DNA from 4 places in the Bradyrhizobium sp. SZCCHNS3016 genome. Region 1 is predicted to be linked to each of the others. Evidence: predicted binding sites of a transcription regulator. Region 1 holds the regulator's gene; each other region holds the start of a gene.
What was found. The regulator LexA, encoded in region 1, represses DNA repair genes until DNA is damaged. The targets are predictions, from matches to a motif close to TGTTCNNNNTGTGTTCNG.
Positions count from the first base shown of each region.

Region 2: a site for LexA is predicted at 2,839-2,856, ahead of QW881_RS12595 (DNA repair protein). Genes of this name have one in related genera too.
Region 3: a site for LexA is predicted at 2,039-2,056, ahead of QW881_RS10030 (helicase-related protein). Genes of this name have one in related genera too.
Region 4: a site for LexA is predicted at 3,263-3,280, ahead of QW881_RS27535 (YifB family Mg chelatase-like AAA ATPase). Genes of this name have one in related genera too.

Region 1 covers NZ_JAUETE010000007.1:133,493-138,934, reverse strand. The annotation lists gene glp (gephyrin-like molybdotransferase Glp) at 232-1,443, shown strand; gene lexA (transcriptional repressor LexA) at 1,650-2,348, shown strand; gene QW881_RS15500 (hypothetical protein) at 2,608-3,048, shown strand; gene QW881_RS15495 (hypothetical protein) at 3,138-3,395, shown strand; gene QW881_RS15490 (ComEC/Rec2 family competence protein) at 3,350-5,442, opposite strand, start outside.
Region 2 covers NZ_JAUETE010000005.1:164,192-169,633, forward strand. The annotation lists gene QW881_RS12585 (error-prone DNA polymerase) at 1-154, opposite strand, end outside; gene QW881_RS12590 (DNA polymerase Y family protein) at 495-2,078, opposite strand; gene QW881_RS12595 (DNA repair protein) at 1,978-2,766, opposite strand; gene QW881_RS12600 (putative DNA modification/repair radical SAM protein) at 2,940-4,178, shown strand; partial or broken gene QW881_RS12605 (UdgX family uracil-DNA binding protein) at 4,333-5,442, shown strand, end outside.
Region 3 covers NZ_JAUETE010000004.1:26,451-31,892, forward strand. The annotation lists gene QW881_RS10030 (helicase-related protein) at 1-1,898, opposite strand, end outside; gene QW881_RS10035 (DUF3108 domain-containing protein) at 2,348-3,127, opposite strand; gene rpmB (50S ribosomal protein L28) at 3,769-4,077, shown strand; gene QW881_RS10045 (DUF2235 domain-containing protein) at 4,419-5,442, shown strand, end outside.
Region 4 covers NZ_JAUETE010000017.1:86,127-91,568, reverse strand. The annotation lists gene QW881_RS27545 (PAS domain-containing hybrid sensor histidine kinase/response regulator) at 1-957, opposite strand, end outside; gene QW881_RS27540 (hypothetical protein) at 1,096-1,575, opposite strand; gene QW881_RS27535 (YifB family Mg chelatase-like AAA ATPase) at 1,678-3,216, opposite strand; gene QW881_RS27530 (DUF2336 domain-containing protein) at 3,446-4,516, shown strand; gene QW881_RS27525 (outer membrane lipoprotein carrier protein LolA) at 4,536-5,297, opposite strand.

The DNA of each region.
Region 1 (5,442 bases):
ACGCGGGGCGGGAGCTAATCGGAACGGCGCATCGGCCAACGCCTTGGCACTGCGGTCGACCTTCTGCGCACTGATTGCAGGGTTACTCGCGCGATCGTGAGGCAGCGGCCCGGACGCGGCCAACATCAGACGATCAGAAGGCAGGAAGCGGCCTGAGCCCTTGGCCGAGCCGTGCGCGTTCGGTTAGAAGGCGACTCATTTGATCTGCCGTCTCCGTCCGAAGGAACTCTCATGGCCCTGATGCCGGTGTCTGATGCGTTGTCCGCCGTGCTCGCCGGCGCCGAGCCGCTGGCCGAGGAGCTGGTGACGCTGGACGAGGCCCATCACCGCATCCTGGCCCGCGACCTCGCGGCGCTGCGGACGCAGCCGCCCGAGGCGATGTCGGCGATGGACGGCTACGCCGTGCGCGCGGCGGACGCAGCCCAGGCCAAGGTGCGGCTGAGGGTGATCGGCGAGGTCGCGGCGGGGCGGCCGTTCGATCGCGTGGTCGGACCCGGCGAGGCGGCGCGCATCTTCACTGGTGGCGTTGTCCCTGAGGGCGCCGACGCGGTGGTGATCCAGGAAGACACGATCGCCGAAGATGGCCACGTCGTGATCACCGAGGCCGCGATCAAGGGCCGGCACATTCGGCCCGCGGGCGTCGACTTCCACCAGGGCATGGTGCTGCTGAAGGCGGGCCGCCGGCTTAGCGACCGCGACCTGTCGCTGGCGGCCAGCATGAATCATCCGGCACTGCCGGTGCGGCGCCGGCCGAAGGTGGCGCTGCTCGCCACCGGCGACGAGCTGGTGATGCCGGGCTCGACGCCCGGCCCGGGCCAGATCGTCTATTCCAACGGCTACGCCCTGCGGGCGCTGGTGCGCAGCGAGGGCGCGACACCGATCGATCTCGGCATCGCCGCGGATACGATGGAGGCCACGATCGCCGGGATCCGGCGGGCGCGCGAGGCCAAGGCCGACATCCTGATCACGACCGGCGGCGCCTCGGTCGGCGATCACGACCTCGTCAAGCAGGCGCTCGAAGCCGAGGGCGTCGAGATGGCGTTCTGGAAGATCGCGATGCGGCCGGGCAAGCCGATGATGCACGGACGGCTCGGCGACATGAGGGTGATCGGACTGCCCGGCAATCCGGTGTCGTCCTATGTCTGCGCCATCCTATTCCTGGTGCCGCTGATTCGGCGGCTGCTCGGCCGCGACGAAGCTCGCATGCCACGCGAGACCGCCCTGCTCGGCCGCGAACTCGGGGCCAACGATTCGCGCGAGGACTATCTGCGGGCGCAGCTCGAGGAGCGCGCCGACGGCACGCTGATCGCAACGCCGGTGACCCAGCAGGATTCGTCGCTGCTCGGCAATCTCGCGCTCTCGCAGGCGCTGGTGATCCGGCGGGCGTTTGCGCCGAAGGCCGCCGCCGGCAGCCCGTGCGAGATCCTGCGCCTGCCGAGCTAGGCCGTTTCCCCCGGCAAAGCCCGGTCCGTTCACTACAATTTAAGGATTGCGGAACACACATCGAACATATAGTGTCCGTTCATGATTTGTTTTTAGTATGTTGCGGGCGACGCGATGATGGTCCGACTCCAAGGCGCTCTCAGCCGGTTTGTGCTCAAGGCGCAGCTCCTGGACTCGGACGACAACAAACTGGGGACCAGGTCGAGATGCTGACGCGCAAACAGTACGAACTTCTGCGGTTCATCAACGAGCGGCTCAAGGAAGCCGGCGTGCCGCCGTCCTTCGACGAGATGAAGGATGCGCTCGATCTGCGCTCGAAGTCCGGCATTCATCGCCTGATCACGGCGCTTGAGGAGCGCGGCTTCATCCGCCGGCTGCCCAACCGCGCCCGCGCGATCGAGGTGATCAAGCTGCCCGAACTGTCACAGGCCGCCAACAACCGCCGCGGCTTCACCCCATCGGTGATCGAGGGCAATCTCGGCAAGGTGCGCACCAGCAGTCCCGCGCTGGACGATGGCGAGCGCCCCGTCGCGGTGCCGGTGATGGGCCGCATCGCCGCCGGTACCCCGATCGAGGCGCTACAGACGCGCAGCCACACCATCAGCGTGCCCGCCGACATGCTCGGCAACGGCGATCACTATGCGCTCGAGGTGCGCGGCGACTCCATGGTCGATGCCGGCATCCTCGACGGCGACATGGCGCTGATCCAGCGCAACGAGACCGCCGACACCGGCGACATTGTGGTAGCGCTGATCGACGATGAGGAAGCGACGTTGAAGCGCTTCCGCCGCCGCGGCGCATCGATCGCGCTGGAGCCGGCCAACACCGCCTACGAGGTGCGCATCCTGCCGCCGAACCGGGTGAAGATCCAAGGCAAGCTGGTCGGGCTGTATCGCAAGTACTGATCGCGGACGCGATCGGTCGACCGGCGACGGGCGCACGCGCTTCGCCGCCGATCGAAATTGGTCACGCGCGAATGCACCTCAGGATGTGCAGCGCGGCATGCTCAAACGCTTGTGATCGCCCGCGGGCGCACGCGGTGCAGATCAGCGCAGAATTGCCGTGAAGCGCGCGCTAACATCACCATCGATGTCCACTCTGATAGAGGCCTGCGCCTGTCCGGGGGGAGCGTGGGTCGGCTATCTCTCAACGAGGAGCGATCCGATGTGTGACTACAGCCTCCATGCGGTTGCGTCCCGTCCCGCCAAGGTCGGCGAGACGTTGATCTCGACGACGTTTCGCGGCACCGCCACCCGCGGCTTCGCCCTCGAGAGCGAGCCGACCGTCGCAGTCTGCATGCTGCCCGGCACCGAGTTGGCATTTGTCGAGGACGTCCGCTACGACAGCCGCTGGCTCTGGACCCGGACGATCCGCGAGCGCGTCGCGAAGTTCAACAGCATCGAGACGCACATCCCCGATCGCCATCACGACGCGATCGAATTCGCCGACGGCCGCCACGTGCTGGTGACCCAGCTCTGCGAGGGCCAGCGCGTCACCGTGCTGCAATTGCCGGTCAGCAAGCAGCCGGCCGAGCGCCGCCCGGGCGTGGCGGAGGACGTTCCGGCTTCGCAGGCCACACCGATTCGCCGCATCAGCATTACCTGAGCGCCTGCGCGTCCGCATTTCTCTCGACATCGCATCGAATAGGAACGACATCCCTCGGCCGGCATTGTGTGCCGGGGGAGCTTGCCGCCGTGGTCAACAAGATCGATTGGAACAAGGCCGACCGGATCACCGAGCCCGGCCGCTACATGCTTGCGTTCGGATGGCTGACGGTCACGGCTGATGACATCGCCATCTGGCAACGATATCCGGGCGCTGCGTTTACGCTGGTCGAAGGTCCCTCGCTGTTCGATGCACCCGACGACACCGAGTATCATCTCGGCACGTTCGAGCTGTCCGGCGCTCAATCCTGCTCGCCCTGCTCCGTCTCCGGCGGCGTCGCGTCCTGAAGCCGCGACACCGGCGCACGCGGCGTCAGCGTCGTGTCGAACTCGCCGGCCTCGGCGGGCGCCGGCCACCACGGGCGGTCGGTGCCGCCGGCGCGCACCGGCGTGACGGAGAAGCCGGTGCCCCGCTGCACCAGCATCAAGGCGCCCTGCTGCTGCAGGCGCTGGCGATCGATGACGGCCGCCGCGCAAGATGACGGCGCGGCGCGCGCGGTGACAATCAGCGCGGCACGGGCGCAATCATCTTCGAGCGCCTCGGCGCGCAGGGTCAAGGCGGCGAATCGGCCGTCGGCCATCGCGACCACGCAGCCCGCCTCGTCGCAGGAGACGCCATCGGCGAGCGATGAATCCGCCGGCAGCCGGGCATCGGCGTCGGCCGCGAGCCACTCCTTGGTGGCGAACACGTCCTTGCCGGTGCGCATCACCTGCAGGCGTCCGTCACGGCCGCGCACCGCCACCGCGCGCCCATCGCCGGCGATCAGGACGTCGGGCAGCGGCGTCGTGGCGGCCCACGCGGTGGCCACCACGAGCCCGACGGCGCCCGACCAGCGCAGCGGTGTGCGCAGCAGGCCGATCAGGATGACGCCGAGGCTGGCCAGGATCAGCGGACCGATGCCGAAGCCCGGGATGCGCCCGACCGCGCCGGGCAGCGCCGCCACCCAGCGCGTCACCGCGATCATCCAGTCGATGCCGAGGCCCATCAGCGTCCACCAGGGACCGTCGAGCCCGAACGGCGCCGCCAGCAGGCCGAGCAGTCCGGCGGGCATCACCAGCACCGAAACCACCGGCATCGCCGCGAGATTGGCGAGCACGCCATAGGGCGTGACGCGATGGAAGTGGAACGCGGCATAGGGCGTGGTCGCAAGCCCCGCGATCAGCGAGGCCAGCAGCAGCATCGCGAGCTCGCGGCCGCCCCACAGCGCGATGCGCTGCGTCGTGGAGCTGTCCGGCGTCGCAAACAGTTTGGGCAGGCCGAACTGCACCAGCGCGACCAGGCCGAGCGTCGCCGCGAACGACATCTGGAAGCTCGGATGCACCAGCGCTTCGGGTGCCGCGATCAGCACGATCATCGCCGCGACCGCGAGCGTGCGGAAGGTGACGGCGCGGCGATCGACCATGACCGCGATCAGCACCACGGCCGTCATGAAGAACGATCTCTGCGTCGCGACCTCCGCGCCCGACAGCAGCAGGTAGAACGCCGCCGCGACCAGCGCTGCCGCGGCCGCCCATTTCTTGATCGGATGGCTGATGGTGAGGCCGGGGATCAGCGCAAGCAGCGCGCGCACGGCGAAGAACACGACGCCGGCGACGACGGCCATGTGATAGCCTGAGATCGACAGCACGTGGCCGAGGCCGGAGACGAACATCGCATCGTTGACATCGGGCGTGATGGCGTCGCGCCGACCGGTCAGCAGCGCGGTGGCGATGGCGCGCTCATCGCCCGTCAGGCGGGCGCGGATGCGTGCGTCGATCGCATCGCGCAGGCCCTGCATGGCCGCCGCATAGCCCAGGCCGAAGCCGGCGGCCTGCGGCGGCGGCGCCGTCGTGATCGCGCCCATCACGAAGCCGGAGGCGCCGATGCCCTGGAAGAACATGTCGCGCGCGAAGTCGTAGGATCCCGGCCGCACCGGGGCCATCGGCGGCAGCAGCCGCGCCTTGAGCTGCACGAAGCTGCCGACCTCGGGCGCCGTGCCCTTGCGCACCGCGAGCCGCACGCGCGCGATCGTGGCGGCGTTGCGCGGGCTCTCCATCGCGGCGACGCGCAGCACGATCCGATCGCTGCGCTCGCGGATGTCGCGCGCCTCGACGAAGCCGGACAGCGCCACGGAGTACAGCGGCCGCGCCAGCACCGGATGTGCGACACGCGCGGTCTTGATGGTCGCCGCGGCAAAGCCGCACGCTGCAGCTGCGATCATCACGGCAGCCGGAAACATCCGATGCCGCCGCATCATGACGGCGACGATGCAGAGCAGCGCGGCGGTGGTGGCGGCGATCCAGAGCACCGGCTCGTGATCGGCGGAGAAGTACAGCGCGATGCCGGCCCCGAACG
Region 2 (5,442 bases), on a different contig from region 1:
GCACGATGCCGGCCAACGTGTTGTGATCGGCGATGCCGATGGCTTCGAGGCCGTACGCGGCGGCCTGATGCACATAGTCCTGCGGATGCGACCCGCCCTGCAGGAACGAGAAGTTGGTGGTGATGCCGATCTCGGCATAGGCAACCGGTGTCATGGCGCGACCGCGCAGGCTGTTTCCGTGACAGCGCGTTGCCCGCCTCCTGCAGGTGATTTGTCCCAACGCACCGGCTTGCACAGCTGCCCACCCTCCCCTGGAGGGGGAGGGTCGACACGCGCAGAGCGCGCGGCGGGGTGGGGTGAGCCCAGCAACCAGTTGTCATTGCGCCAGCTCTTCTCAGCTGCCGGTAAGTTGGCCTCGAGGACAACGGGCAGCGCAAACGCGGATGGTCTGTCACCCCACCCCGGCTCGCATGCACGCATGCGAGCCGACCCTCCCCCTCCAGGGGAGGGTGAGCAGCGAGGTCGGCGCGGGATGTGTGCCATCTTCCCCACCCTCATGCGAACAGACCGTGCATGTACCAGGCGGGCTGCACGGGCGGGCCCTGCTGCTGATCGAGCTCGCGGTCATACAACCCGTCGCGGTAGAGCCAGAAGCGCAGGCCGTGCTCGTCCTCGACGCGGAAATAGTCGCGCGTGAGGCCCTGCCCGCCCGGCCGCCACCATTCCATGGCGATGCGCTCCGGGCCTTCGGCGCGCACCACCGCATGCGCGGCACGGCGCCAGACGAAGCGCGCGGGCGGGCCGTCCGGCACCCCGGCGATCACCTGGATCACTTCGGGGCGCGCGAACAGCCGCAGAGGGCGCAGCGGCGGCTCGCCGTCGCTGCGCTCGGGCCACTCGGCCGCGCTCGAAGCCGCCAGACTTTGCTGCGCCGGCAACGGCAGCGCTGCGCGCTCCGGGATGTGGGTGTCGACCGGCAGATGCACGACCACACGCTTGCCGCCGATGCGCGCGGCGATGCGGTCGATCAGCGCCGACAGCTCGTCATTGTCGTGGACATGGGCGTCGAGATCGCGCTGCTGCTGCACCACGATCTCGCTGCGGCTCGCCGACAGCCGGATCATGTCGAAGCCGAAGCCGGGATCGAGCGGATCATTCAGGGCGTCGAGCCGCTCGCGGAACAGACGGTCGATGATTGCGGCCTCGGTGACCGGCTGGCCGGTGTCGACCGCGATGACGCGCACCAGGCCGTCGGTGCGGAAGAAGCAGGCCTCGAGCCGCCGCGCGCCCTTGCCCTGCTGTGCCATCGCCGCCACCAGCATCGCGGCGAGACTGGAGAGACTGGTCGCGATCACCGTGTCGGTCGCGACCGGCTCGGCGAAGCGCTTGTCGACGATGTAGTCCGGCGGGACTTTTCGCGGGCTGATCGGCGCATCGGCCTCGCCCAGCGCCTGGGCCAGCACGCGGGTGAAGGCGACACCGAACCGCGCCGTGATCTCGTTGCGGCCGCGCGACGCGACATCGCCGATCGTCTTGAGGCCGGCGCGGCGCAGGCCGAGCGTGATCGCCTCGCTGCCGCCAAGGGCTGCCACCGGCAGCGGCGCGACCGCGGCCGCCTCCTCGCCGTCAGGCACGATGCGGCCATGCACCTGCCGGTTCAGCGTGCGCGCACACACGGCGTTGGAGGCGATCGCCGCCGACACGGTGAGGCCGTGCGCGGTCAGCGCATCGCAGAGCGACCGCATCAGTTTGGCTTCGCCGCCGAACAGATGCACGCAGCCGGTGATGTCGAGCGAAAGCCCATGCGGCGGATCCAGCGCGACCAGCGGCGTGAAGCGGTCGCACCAGTCGGCGATGTCTTCGAGCATCTTGGCGTCAGCCGCGAGGTCGACCTCGTGGACGACGAGGTCGGGACAGACCGCGCGGGCGTTCGCCAGCGGCTGGCCGAGGCTGACGCCATGGCACGCCGCCGCCTCGTCCAGCGCATGGATCAAGAGCGCATTGGCGTCCTTGATGACGACGACCTGCGGCAGGTCGTCACGCCGATCGGCGGAGCAGTTTCGCTTGATCCGATCGATGGGCAGGCGCGGCAGCCACAGGCTGAGGATCCGCCGCCGGTTCGCTGAAACGGCACGCATCGGGGCTCCACTCCATGATCCATCGTCCGGTCTGGCCGTGACGGTTGCGAATGAGCTCGGCGTCGAGACGCGGCGCGCCCCAGGCCATCCAGGGCGCCGAGGGCAGCGACCGCGCGGTGCGGACGATCCAGCGCGTCTCGGCGGTCGAAGGTTCGGGTGTGGCTGCAATGCGCAACACGAGCGCGGTCACGCCGGACTCCTGCGCGGCCAGGGTCAGCTTGCGGCTGGCGACGAGATCGAGCTTTTGCGTCTCGCCCCACACCTCCAGCATCACCCCGCCCAGCGCATCGCAGGCGAGCGCGTCGGCCGCGGTGCGCAAGCCGTGATCGAGATCGGGCGCCCGCACGATCACGATGCGGCGCGGGTCGAGGCCAAGCTCGGCGAGTCCGCTCATCGACAGCGCGCCCATCTCGCGCTCGGCGAAATCCTGCCGGATCCAGATCAGCGGGCGGCGCGCCGCGACGCGCGCGGCGAGCCCGCACAGGAAGCCGGTCGCGGCCGCCGCCTGACGGCCGGTCTCGGCGAACACCTCGTGCAGCGCGCCGGTAGCCAGCCCGCCCTGCAGCACGGCGTCGGCCTCGTCATGACCGAGCGCGACCCGGCGCAGATCATGTGCGCCATCTCCCGCCTCGAGACGGGTAATGCGGCCGCGCAGACGCGCGAGCGTATCCATGCGTGCGCCGGTCATCCGTCGCCGCTCCTCTTCCATCCATCGTGCGGGCGCTGCCGTTGTTGCAGTTGAACCCACGACGGCCCTCTTTGTTCATGATACGTTCTAATATAAAGCTAACGCCTTCGAGAGAGTCAATCGGGATTGCCCCGGATGTGATTCAGCGAATGGAATCAAAGGGATTCAAAGGTATGGAGCTGCTCCGCAAGCTGGAGATCCTGGCCGATGCCGCCAAGTACGACGCGTCCTGCGCCTCCAGCGGTACCGAGATGCGGGATTCCCGCGACGGCAAGGGTCTCGGCTCGACCGCGCCCGGCATGGGCATCTGCCACTCCTATGCGCCGGACGGCCGCTGCATCTCGCTGCTCAAGGTTCTGCTGACCAACGCCTGCAACTACGACTGCCTGTATTGCGTCAACCGCGCCTCCTCCAACGTGCCGCGCGCGCGCTTCACGGTCGACGAGGTGGTGAAGCTCACCATCGATTTCTATCGCCGCAACTACATCGAGGGTCTGTTCCTGTCGTCCGGCATCATCCGCAGCCCGGACTACACGATGGAGCAGGTCGTGAGCGTCGCGCGCAAATTGCGCGAGGAGCATCGCTTCCGCGGCTACATTCATCTGAAGACGATTCCGGAGGCTGACGAGGCGCTGATCGCCGCGGCCGGCAAATATGCCGACCGGCTCAGCATCAACATCGAGATGCCGCTGGAAGCGAGCCTGACACAGCTCGCCCCGGAGAAGGACCAGCGCGCGATCCGCCGCACCATGGGCCGGCTTCGGCTCAAGCTCGACGAAACCGCGGAAGCCAAGAAGACGGTGTGGAAGGCGCGGCCGCCGCGCTTCGCGCCGGCCGGCCAGAGCACGCAGATGATCGTCGGCGCCGACGAGGCCAACGACCGCACCATCCTGTCGACCTCGGCCAATCTCTACGGCGCCTACAAGCTCAAGCGCGTCTATTATTCCGCCTTCAGCCCGATCCCCGATGCCAGCCGTGCCTTGCCGCTGCAGGCGCCACCGCTGGTGCGCGAGCACCGGCTGTACCAGGCCGACTGGCTGATGCGGTTCTACGGCTTCGACGCCGATGAAATCGTCGAGGAAGGCGAAGGCATGCTGCCGCTCGACATCGACCCCAAGCTCGCCTGGGCGCTGCGCCACCGCGACCGCTTCCCGCTCGACATCAACACGGCCAGCCGCGAGGAGCTGTTGCGCGTGCCCGGCTTCGGCACCCGCACCGTGCAGCGCATCCTCGCGACCCGCCGCACCACCACGATCCGCTTTGCGGATCTCGCCCAGCTCAACGTCATCAGGAACAAGGCGCTGCCGTTCATCGTTCTTTCCGACCACCGGCCACAGCCGTCCCTGCTCGACGGCGCCAGCCTCAGAGCCCGGCTGCGGCCCAAACCGCAGCAGCTGGGATTTGGATTCTAATTGAACGTCGTGGCGAAGAACGAAGCCAGGAAGCAGCCGTCATTCCGGGGCGATGCGAAGCATCGAACCCGGAATCTCGAGATTCCGGGTTCGCCCCTGCGAGGCGCCCCGGAATGACGGCGGCGGCTTTGCTCGCAATGACGAGAGAGGTGAAATGCACGTCGTAACCCTCGACAGCGACACTGATTTCGACGGCTGGCGTCAGGCGGCGCGGGCGTTGGCGATGAACGACGTCAAGCCGGCCGATGTCAGCTGGCGCGTCAAGGGCGCAGCGCCCGACCTGTTCGACGATCAGGCCGACACGCAGCTTCCCGAGGTGCCAAAGGGCGCGTTCTCAGTGCCGGCGAGCTTCATGGAGCTCGCCGAGAGCGCGATTCTGCACAATGATCCCAACCGCTTCGCCCTGCTCTACCGGCTGCTGTGGCGTCTGCGGACCAACCACGATCTCATGGAGATCGCGACCGATCCTGATGTCGCGCAGGCCAACGCGCTGGCGCGAGCGGTGCGGCGCGACGTCCACAAGATGCATGCCTTCGTCCGCTTCCGCGAGGTCGGCCGCGAGCGCGAGGCGCGCTACGTCGCCTGGTTCGAGCCGGAGCACCACATCGTCGAGCGCGCTGCGCCGTTCTTCGCCCGCCGCTTCGCCGACATGCCGTGGTCGATCCTGACACCCGAACTCTGTGCGCATTGGGACGGCAGCCGCGTCAGCTTCACGCCCGGCGTGAGCAAGGCTGACGCGCCGTCGGAGGACCGGCTCGAAGAGCTGTGGCTGCGCTATTACGCCAGCATTTTCAATCCGGCACGGCTGAAAGTGAAGGCGATGGAAAAGGAGATGCCGAAGAAATATTGGCAGAACCTGCCCGAGGCGAAGCTGATCCAGCCGCTGATCACGGCCGCCTCCCAGCGCACCACGGAGATGATCGCCGAGCCCGGCACCTCACCGCACAAGCCGCAGAAACGCGTCGAGTAGAGCGAGATGACCCGCAAGCTAATCACACACGCGCATGCTGCTGAGACCTCACGTGATGTCGAGTCCACCGATCTCGAGACCTTGCGTGAAGAAGCCGCCGGCTGCCGCGCCTGCCCGCTGTGGAAGGACGCCACGCAAACCGTGTTCGGCGAAGGCCCCGCGCATGCGCCGCTGATGCTGGTCGGCGAGCAGCCCGGCGACAAGGAGGACCTCACCGGCCATCCCTTCGTCGGTCCCGCCGGCCAGATACTCGACCGCGCGCTGGCCGAGGCCGGCATCGACCGCAGCAAGGTC
Region 3 (5,442 bases), on a different contig from region 1:
TCGAACAGCGGGCCGAGCAGCTTCTCGATATGCGTCTTCAGCCAGAGATCGAGCCGCGCCTGCACCTTGTCGCGCGCAGCACCCGTCAGCCGCTCGTCGGCGATGATGCGCAGGCGCGGATGCAGCGCGTCGTCGGCCGCGACCAGCTTGGCGACCGCGTCGCCGGTCCAGCGCACCGTGCCGTCGGCGGTGAGCACGATGTGCTCGTCGGGCGCGCTGGACAGCTTCTCGGCGCGCGCCTCGATCTCGCCGGCCAGCGCCTTCTGGGCAGCAGCCTGCAAGGCCTTGGCCTCCGAGCCGGCTTCGGCGGCGTCGGGCGCGAAGGTGAATCCATCCAGGCGGCCGATCGCGTGCCCTTCAACGATCACTTCGCCGGTCTTGCCGATTTCCGTATTCAAAACACTGTTCTCCCGCAGGCGCCGCATCAATACACTGGTACGACGATCAACGAAACGCTCCGTGAGCCGTTCATGAAGGGCGTCTGACAATTTATTTTCGAGCTCGCGGGTAATCCCCTGCCAATAATCAGGGTCGCGCAGCCAGTCTGGCCGGTTGGCCACGAAGGTCCAGGTACGAATCTGTGCAATCCGCCCCGACAGCGTGTCGATGTCGCCATCGACGCGGTCGGCCTGATCGACCTGTGCGGCGTACCAGGCGTCCGGAATACGCCCCTTCTGCATCAGGAAGCCGAACACGGTGGTCACCAGCTCCGCATGGGCGGCCGGCGACAGCCTGCGATAATCGGGGATCTGGCAGGTTTCCCAGAGACGCTCGACCGCGGCCGCGCCATGCGCCATGTCGCGCACCTCGGCGTCGCGCGCGGCATGATCGAGCACGCGCAGATCCTCCGCGATCGGCGCGCGCGTCAGCGCCTCATGCCCCGGCGCGATCGCCAATGAGACCTGAAGCGCGCTCAAGGACGCGAAATCAAGCCTGGAGTTCCGCCATTGCAGCACCTTCACGGTATCGAAGGTGTGGTTCTGGAGCGCATTGACCAGCTCGGGCTCGAACGGCGCACAACGCCCGGTGGTGCCGAACGTGCCGTTGCGCGTTGCCCGCCCGGCACGGCCCGCGATCTGGGCAAACTCCGACGGCGTGAGCCGGCGGAACTGATAGCCGTCATACTTGCGGTCGGACGCGAAGGCGACGTGGTCGACGTCGAGGTTGAGCCCCATGCCGATCGCGTCGGTGGCGACGAGATAGTCGACGTCGCCGTTCTGGAACATCGCCACCTGCGCGTTGCGGGTTCGCGGCGACAGCGATCCCAGGACCACAGCGGCGCCGCCATGCTGGCGGCGGATCAGCTCGGCGATGGCGTAGACCTCGTCGGCCGAGAAGGCCACGATGGCAGTCCGGCGCGGCTGCCGCGTAATCTTGCGGTCGCCGGCGAATTCGAGCTGCGACAGCCGCGGCCGCGTCACGGTCGATACGCCCGGCAGCAGCCGCTCGATGATGGGGCGCATCGTCGCAGCCCCGAGCAGCAGCGTCTCGTCGCGGCCCCGCCGGTTGAGGATGCGGTCGGTGAAGACGTGGCCGCGCTCGAGATCGGCGGCGATCTGGATCTCGTCGACCGCGAGGAACGACGCGTCGAGATCCCTGGGCATCGCCTCGACGGTCGACACCCAGTAGCGCGGGTTCTTCGGCTTGATCTTCTCCTCGCCGGTGATCAGCGCGACGGCCTCGCTGCCGACGCGATCGGCGATCTTGTTGTAGACCTCGCGCGCGAGCAGCCGCAGCGGCAGTCCGATGATGCCGGAGGAATGCGCGAGCATGCGCTCGATCGCCAGATGCGTCTTGCCGGTGTTGGTGGGGCCGAGCACGGCGGTGACGCCGCTTCCGGGAGCACGGTCGGACGCGCGCTCGAAAGGCGAGGCTGCCGAAGAAGACGAAAAAGCCATTCGTTAAATTGGGTCTCGAGGCCGGCGTTGCAGGCGCGCGGGTCAGGCGCGATGGATGCTGGAATTATCGTCGTTCTGGAAGGCTGCGATCCTCACACCTGTGTCACATTGCTACGCATATAGGGACGCAGCTTAAGCTTCGGAACGCCTTGAGAACGAATCACGCCCGAATCGCTGACTCCGGCGCCTTTCCGGCTTCGTTCACCGCAACATCTCGCGCCGAGCGATCAAGGCAGCACTAGATCAAGTTTTCATGGTCTCGACAAGCAACGCTTTCGCGAGGGAACTGGCGCTGTTTTCGAGCAGACCCGAGTCGAATCAGAATCGGCGAAGAGTCAAACGGATTCACGCGAGCCGTCGTTCAGGCCGCGCGCCGGATCACACATGCTGGCTTTCCGGGCGGCCTCGCAATGACGGCGCCGGCCGGACAACGAGGATTCCGCCGCGCGCTACTGCGTTTTCGCGACGTGCGGCGAGGCCTGGGTGATGAAGGAGGTGGCCTCGAGCATCGCCTTGCCGAAAGAGGTCGGAATCACGACCCGGAACGGCACCAGGATGCGCGTGCCCGCGAGCGGCACGAAGAATATCTCCATGTTGCGGGCCTGGGCGAGATATTTGATCACCGGCCGGTCCGGGATGTAACCCGCGACCGGCGTGAAGTAGACCGCACAGACCAGCGCCGGGCCACGATAGCCTTTGTCCGCCTTGACGTTCTCCATGCGCTTGTAGTCGAGCTTGAGCTCGTAGCGCATGCGGCCGTCGAACACGGGCGCAGCGCCGCGGCACGAGTCCGGCGACAGCAGCTCGCCATTGCCCGGCACCCGCACCAGCGAGGCCGTCATCGGATCGAGCACGCCGCGCTTGTGGGCATCCGTTACCGGAATGCGGTCGGGATCGACCGGCGGCGTCGGCTCGATGGCGAAATCCTTCACGGTGCCGTTCTGCAGATTGATGCGGATCTGCTCGGACTTCTTTCCCGTGGTGGTCGAGGCCTGGTAGCTCTGCCCGACCAGGGCGCCGTTGACGACGCGTCCCTGCACCGACCCGGTGCCCGATCCTTGGGAGAAGCTCTTGAGCAGGCCCGCGGTGCCGCCCTGAGCTGCGGCGCCATACTGATCATCCCCGATTTCGACCGCCCAGGTGCCCTTGCCGACGGGGATGCCAGCCAGCGAAGCCTCATATTGGGCGTCCAGCCGGGCCTGTGCTCGGGCGCCGTGGGGGGCCAGCAGCAGGAGCGCCGCGATGGAGCCGGCCACCGCCAGGCGCCGGAAACGGAAGAAGGCCGTGCTGTTGGTCACGTCGAAATGGTCCTGCCGATCCGCTTGTCGGGCCCCGGCCCCTGTGCCGCGCCACTGCTGTTACTTACGCCAAAACCGCTCCTGAACAACGCGAACCGGTCACATCCTGGCCGATTGTCCAGCGCTTTACGTCCGGCTCCGCTTCCGGCGAAGCCGCATCGGGCGGCCCAACTCCCCGTGAGCCCCTGCAATCAGCCGGGGCTCGACGGGCCGGTTTGACGCGCCATCGCGCGAACGTCCACTCATCACGCCCGAATACGCCCTTTATGTGGTCTCCGGCGATCGGCTATGATGTTGATTGTACGACGTCTTTCGGAGAAAAACGGCCATGCGGACGCCTATGGCCGAACGCCGTGCCGCGGGCGCAAATACCGCCGCCGTGAAGCGAGGCATCCCTGCGATTCGGCGCGTGGCTAAGGTGCTACCGGCCCCATCCCTCAAAACCTTGACGAAAAGCCGCATCCCCCCTATAGGACCGCATCTCCCAGAGACGAGCTGGACGAGTTTTGGACCCCCGCGGCCCGCCGACACAGGCGGACGAAGGGTGCGGGGATGAGAGAGGATTTACTGCCATGTCGCGGCGCTGTGAACTGACGGCCAAGGGCCCCCAGGTTGGCCACAAGGTCAGCCATTCCAACATCAAGACCAAGCGGCGCTTCCTGCCGAACCTGTGCAACGTGACCTTCATCTCGGATGTACTCGGCCGCAACGTGCGCCTGCGCGTCTCGACCAACGCGCTCAAGAGCGTCGACCACAATGGCGGCCTCGACGCCTATCTGCTCAAGGCCAACGCCGCGGCGCTGTCGCCGCGCGCGCTGGAGCTGAAGCGCGCCATCGAGAAGAAAGCGGCGGACGCTGCCCCGGTCGCCAAGGCGAGCTGAGAGAGCAAGCCGAAATTCAAGATTGATGCAGAAGCCGGACGCATCACGGGCGGGGCTTCGAGCAGAATGAGATGTCGAAACGGCCGGGTCGAGAGATCCGGCCGTTTCGCATGCGGATGCCGTGACCAACGGACAACTCTGGACACGGCAGCCGGCTGCGGGGCGGCAGGACACGTCGAGTGACCATCCGTTCGTACAGTGGGCCATTCGGTCACTTCGTGATGTCCGTCGCGCGGCGCGCAACAGCGACCCAGACGAAGTGCCATAGGAACCGACCTCCCCAACACCAGCCGGATGCTCTACACTCGTTGTGGTAGCATTATCGCGGACATTCCTTTGCCATGAAGAATATTGTCATCTGCTGCGACGGCACCGGCAACGAGATCAGCGAAAACATCTCGAACGTACTCAAGCTCTATCGCTGCCTGCGCAAGACCGACAAGACCACGCCGCATCAATCCGTGTTCTACGATCCCGGCGTCGGCACCTTGACCCAGCCCGACAGCTGGCACCGCTTCAAGGCCAATTTCAACATGGTGCTGGGGCTCGCGACCGGCTACGGCCTCGACGACAACGTCATCAACGCCTACTCCTTCCTGGCCACGCATTACCAGGACGGCGACCGCATCTTCCTGTTCGGCTTCTCGCGCGGCGCCTACGCCGTGCGCGTGCTGGCCGGGCTGATCCATAAGGTCGGGCTGATCTCGCCCGGCCAGATCAACCTCGCCGGCCCTGGCGTGATCGCCTACAAGAAGTATTCCTCCGACAATCCGAAGGCCGGACGCGGCATCACCACCGAGGTCGAGAGCACCGAGGAGGACGGGCCGGTCCCGGAGAGCCGCGACGACCAGGCCGCTCAGTTCGCGCGCATCACCTCGGCACGCTGGCCGACGATCCATTTCGTCGGCGTGTGGGACACGGTCGCGAGCGTGATCGTGCCGCGCACCGACCGGCTGTTCGCGCTGCCGAGCCTCGAGGAGCTCGCCTTCACGATCGAGAACCCGAGCGTGAAGATCTTCCGCCAGGCTGCGGCGATCGACGAGCGCCGCTGCATGTTCCGGCTGAAGCAGTGGGGTATGCCGCAGACCTTCACGCCGAACCGCTTCAACAGGGCGCAGGCGCGACCGCAGGACGCCAAACAGGTGTGGTTCGCCGGCGTGCATTCCGACGTCGGCGGCGGTTATCCCGAAGTGCAGTCGGCGGCTTCGAAATATCCGCTGCTGTGGATGATCGACGAGGCGGTCGAGGCCGGGCTGACGGTCAATCCGCGCACGGTGAATCAGCTCGCCTGGGGCGTGCAGCGCAAGAACAGCCCGTTCTCCTATGTGGCGCCGAGCGTCCAGGGCCACCTGCACGATTCGATGA
Region 4 (5,442 bases), on a different contig from region 1:
CAGCTCGGTGATCTCCTCGATCAGCGTCGCCAGCGAGAAGGGCTGCGCCTCGAGTGCGAGCTTGCCGGCCTCGATCTTGGAATAGTCGAGCAGCTCGTCGATCAGCGACATCAAGGCTTCACCCGAGGTGCGAACCGCCTTGGCGTAGGTGGTCTGCTCCGGCGTCAGCTGCGTCTCGAGCAACAGGCCGCTCATGCCGAGGATGCCGTTCAGCGGTGTGCGGATCTCGTGGCTCGCCATCGCCAGGAAACGCGACTTGGCGCGGTTCGCCGCATTGGCTTGGTCGCGCGCCTCCGCCAGCGCGCGCTCGGTCTCGGTGCGGTCGGTGACGTCGCGGCCGACACATTGCAGTACGGCGGGCTGGCCGGCGTCGGAACGCACCAGTGCCTCGCGCCACGCGATCCAGCGCGGCCCGATCGCGCTCTCGATGCGCTGGTCGTGGACGCGCGTGCCGTTCGGCTCCAGCGCGCTGTCGCCCTGCTCGATCAGCTCGAAGGTGAACGCGCTGCCGAGCAGCTTGTCGCGATCGAGGCCGGCCATCCGGCAATAGGCGTCGTTGACGAAGATGATGGTGCCGTCGTGCTCGCGCATGACGATGAGGTCGCCCTGCTGCTCGAACAGATTGCGGGCGCGCTGCTCGGCTTCCTGCAGCTCCCAGTTCCGGTCGGCCAGCACCTCGTTGTGGAGCGCAATCTTGTGCACCTTCTTGGCGACGAAGCGCAGCCGCATGCTGAGCGTGGCCAGACCGACGCAGGCGAGCGCGAACAGGAAGCTGGCGCCGATCGCGAAGGCGTGCGGGTTATAGCCGGAGTTCTCGGAGATGCTGGCCTTGATGAAGCCGTACGCGCCGCCGAAGCCGGCGGAGAAGATCATCAGCGAGCGCAGGATCGCGAAGATGGTGCGATGACGGCGCATGAACCGGCGCAGCCGTAGCCTGAAGCGAAAAATCGGTCCCATCTCGATCACCCCCGACGATTTTCGATCCCAATGTCATGGCCGGCCCGCACCATGCGGCGTCGGTATTGCTGAGACTTTGAAAGGTCGTGCACGCGCAATTCTGCCGTGCAGAGATGGTGAACCGGGCGTTAGCCCGGCTCACAGAACCGGATCGGCCGGTGATGAGGCGTGGTTGCGCGCGGCGACGATCAACGCCGCGGCTTGGCGTGCCGTGGTACGGCTGGAGCGGACATAGATGCGATAGTCGGCGTGTCCATCCGCCGCACCCTCGCGGGCGAGATAGACCAGGGGCGCACCAGGAGACGGGTCAGCGGCGACAGCGACCGTCTGCGTCGCCGCAGTCATGCCGCAGCCTTGCTTCTCCTTGGCGAGCGCACCGTCGACCACGACGAAATCAGCCGTCTCCGGATTGTCGGCCAGCGCCACGCGGACGGTCGCGCGCGCGGGATCATCGGTGAAGTCGACATGGAGATCGGCAGTAAACGGCGCCGAGCCGAGCGAGACGCTGTCGGCACCGACGGCAATGCAGGGCTGCGGGGAGGGCGCCAATTCGAGTCTGGCGATGACCGCGGCCGCGATCAGCGGCACGGCCGAAACGAGGACCTTGAAACGCAACATGATACGCACCGACGCGGAAGGCCTGATGACGGAACGCGGGCCCTATGGTTGTCGGAGCGTAAAGAGAAGTCGTTACCAGAGTGTTGAGGGGGAGGGGCGCCTTTACGCCGCATGGCGACTGTCCTCGGCCAGCGCGCGATACGACAGCGCCTCGGCCAGATGCAGCCGGCCGATCGTGTCGGCATGGTCGAGATCGGCGAGCGTCCGGGCTACGCGCAGCACGCGGTGATAGCCGCGCGCTGACAGCCGCATCGTCTCGGCGGCCTCGCGCAGCAGCTTCTGGCCGGGCGCATCGAGCCTGGCGATCTCGTCGAGCACGGCGGCCGGCGCCTCGGCGTTGGTCCGGATGTGCGGCAGGCCGGCCTTGGCGTAGCGGGCGCGCTGCAGGTCGCGCGCGGCGGCGACGCGGGCCGCGACCTCGGCCGAGCCTTCCTTGGACGGCGGCAGGATGAGGTCGGCGGCGGTGACCGCGGGCACCTCGATACGCAGGTCGATGCGGTCCATCAGCGGGCCGGAGATGCGCATCTGGTAGTCGGCGGTGCAGCGGTCGATGCGGCCGCGCTTGCAGGCATAGCTGGGCTCGAAGGCGTTGCCGCAACGGCACGGATTCATCGCGGCGACCAGCATGAAGCGGGCAGGGTAGGTGACGCGGTGGTTGGCGCGCGAGATCGAGACCTCGCCATTCTCGAGCGGCTGGCGCAGCGAATCGAGCACGCGCGGATCGAACTCCGGCAGCTCGTCGAGGAACAGGACGCCCTGATGCGCCAGCGAGATCTCGCCGGGGCGGGCGCGCAGGCCGCCGCCGGTCAGCGCCGCCATGCTGGCGGAATGATGCGGGCTGCGGAACGGCCGGCGTGACGTCAGCGCGCCGCCCTCGATCTCGCCGGCGACCGAGGCGATCATCGAGACTTCCAGCAGCTCCGCCGGCGACAGCGGCGGCAGGATCGAGGGCAGCCGCGCCGCCAGCATCGACTTGCCGGCGCCGGGCGAGCCGATCATCAGCAGATGATGCCCGCCGGCAGCGGCGATCTCGAGCGCGCGCTTGCCGCTCTCCTGGCCCTTGATGTCGCGCAGGTCGAGTAGGCTTGCGGGTGCCTCCTGGATCTTCGGCTGCGGCCGCGACAGCACCTGCGTGCCCTTGAAATGGTTGGCGATCTGGATCAGCGAGCTCGCCGCGATGATCTGCAAGTCCGGGCTCGCCCATGCCGCCTCGGCGCCGCAGGCGGCCGGGCAGATCAATCCTTCCTCGCGCGCATTGGCGCCGATGGCCGCGGGCAGCACGCCGGCGACTGGCGCGATCGAGCCGTCGAGGCCGAGCTCGCCGAGCACGGTGAAGCCGCCGAGCGCATCCGGCGGAATGGCGCCGATCGCGGCCATCAGCCCCAGCGCGATCGGCAGGTCGTAATGGCTGCCTTCCTTGGGTACGTCGGCCGGCGCGAGGTTCACGGTGATGCGCCGCGCCGGCAGCGCCAGGCCGGAGGCGATCAGCGCCGAGCGCACCCGCTCGCGCGCTTCCGACACCGCCTTGTCCGGCAGGCCGACGATCGCAAACGCCGGCAGGCCGGGTGCGACCTGGACCTGCACGTCGACCGCGCGGGCCTCGATCCCCTCGAAGGCGACGGTGGAAACGCGCTGGACCATGATGCCCCTCCAGGCTGGAAGGCTAGCGGAAGCAGGGATTGTTCGCAAGAACAATACAGGAACACGGTCGTTGCCGCGCTCTGTTGCAATCCATTAACGACAGCCGCGCGGGTTGCAGCTCCGTCCGCCGGGCTTAACGCCCCTTTAGTCCGGCCTTCGCATTCTTCCTCAATTGATGATCGATCCGCGCCTCCGTCACGGTCGAGAGGCGCCCAACGAGGGACGTGCGATGCCTCCAGCGCCTGCGGCAGCTCCGACCGCCAAGACGCCCGCCGGTGATGCGCGGACGGTGTCCGAGCTCGCCACCGACATGCTGCGCCGGACCACCAGCCTGTTCCTGGCCGGTCCGCGGCCCGCGTCGGCCGAGCAGCTCGATCTCTACGACCAGATGTTCGCTCGGCTGATGCCGCAGGTCGCGACCGAGCTGCTGGCCGAGCTGAGCATGGCGCTCGCCGGCGTGGAGCGTGCGCCTTACGCCACGGCGCGGATGCTTGCCGTTCACCCCGAATTGCGCGTCGCCGGGCCGATGCTGGCCAAGGCGGCGGTGCTGACCGAGCGCGACCTCGCCGAGTTCATCCGCACCGGCAGCCCGGCGCATCTCGTCGCGCTCGCCAGCCGCAGGGGCATTGGCGACAGCCTCACGACGCAGCTGATCGCACGCGGCTTTCCGGCGGTGCGTATGGCGCTGGCACAGAACCTCTCCGCCCGGCTGTCCGAGGATGGCTATCGCAGTCTGTTCAAGATCGCCGAGCGCGACGAGGATCTCGCCGAAAAGCTCGCGCTGCGCACAGATCTGCCGGCCAAGCTGTCGCGGGCCTTCGTCGCTGCGGCCAGCGAGGGCGCCCGCGCCCGCTTCATCAAGGCCGCACCGCCGGCGACCCGCGCCACCCTGCAGGCGACGCCGACCCGCTCGCCCGGCGCGGCAATGCGCGCGATCTGGGATTATCAGCAGGTCAAGGCCGAGGTTGTCGCCCTCAGCCGCACCGGCAAGCTCGGCGACTCCGCCGTCAACCGCTTCTGCGCCACCGGCGATTTCCCTGCCGTCATCGCAGCGCTGGCGCTGCTCTGCGTCGTCACCATCGAGACGATCGAAGCGCTGCTGGAGGAGGATCGTCTCACGGATCTGCTGCTGGCCTGCAAGGCGGCGCGGTTGAGCTGGGCGACGACGTCGATGATCCTGCGCGGCCGGCCCGGCTGCGACGCGCTTCCGGCCGATGACCTCGAGGAGGCGCGCAAGCGCTTCGAGAAGCTTGCACTGTCCGAAGCGCAATGGAAGGTGCGCGGGCTCGAATCGCGCTGAGCGAGCGCTAGAGGCGGCGTCAGCCCGGCGGCGTGCTCGGATAGGCCGTGAAGTCGATCTTGAACATCGCCGGATCGAGCTTCTTGGTCGTATCGAGATTGTAGACGGCAATCGTGGTGTCGTAGCCCTGCGGATCGGTCACGGTCCATTGCTTGAGCTGGCCATCCTTGGCGCCGAGCATCAGCATCAGCCGGCTGGTGCCGATCAGCGCCTGCTTCTCCTCGATCGTGATCGTGACGTAGAGGTCGTCGGCCGCAACCGCGATCACGTTGGTGTCCTTGAGCAGGTCGATGCGGTCCGACAGCAGATAGCGCAGCGGCGTCTGCGACAGCGGATAGACGTCCTGGGTCGCGAGCTTGCGGTCGCGCACGACCAGCGAGGAGCCGTCGGCGATGATGTCGATCGGCGTCGGCGGCTCGTATTCGAAGCGGACTTTGCCCGGCTTCTGGATGTAGAAATCGCCCTTGGTCTTGCTGCCGTCCGGGCCGACCTGGACGAAGTTCCCGACCAGCGTCTGCAGCGACGACAGATAGGCGCTGACCTTGGCCGCCTGCGCCTTCTGGTTGGCGTCGAACGAGGTGAAGATGCTGGCCGGCACATTGCGCCGAGGATCGGGAATGATCGGATTGGGCGGGGCGGTCTGGGTGGTCGAGGGGCTCTGGCCCGAGCGCTGCTGGTCGGAGGCGCTGAGCTGGGAGCCGCTCTTCGGGCCTGATTTCGGAGCCGGCGTGCCCTGCGCGGCGGCGTGACCGGACGCACCGGCGACAGAGCATGTCGTCACGGCGCAGGCGACCAGCCAGGCGCAGATCCGGCGCCCGCGCGAAGCTGCGTGATACGAAAACGTGCTGTTCAACAAGGAGCTTTTCAAAACGACGTCCTGAGTTTTACGCGTTCTATCCCGGATCGGGCGGGCAGCGTGATCGTAA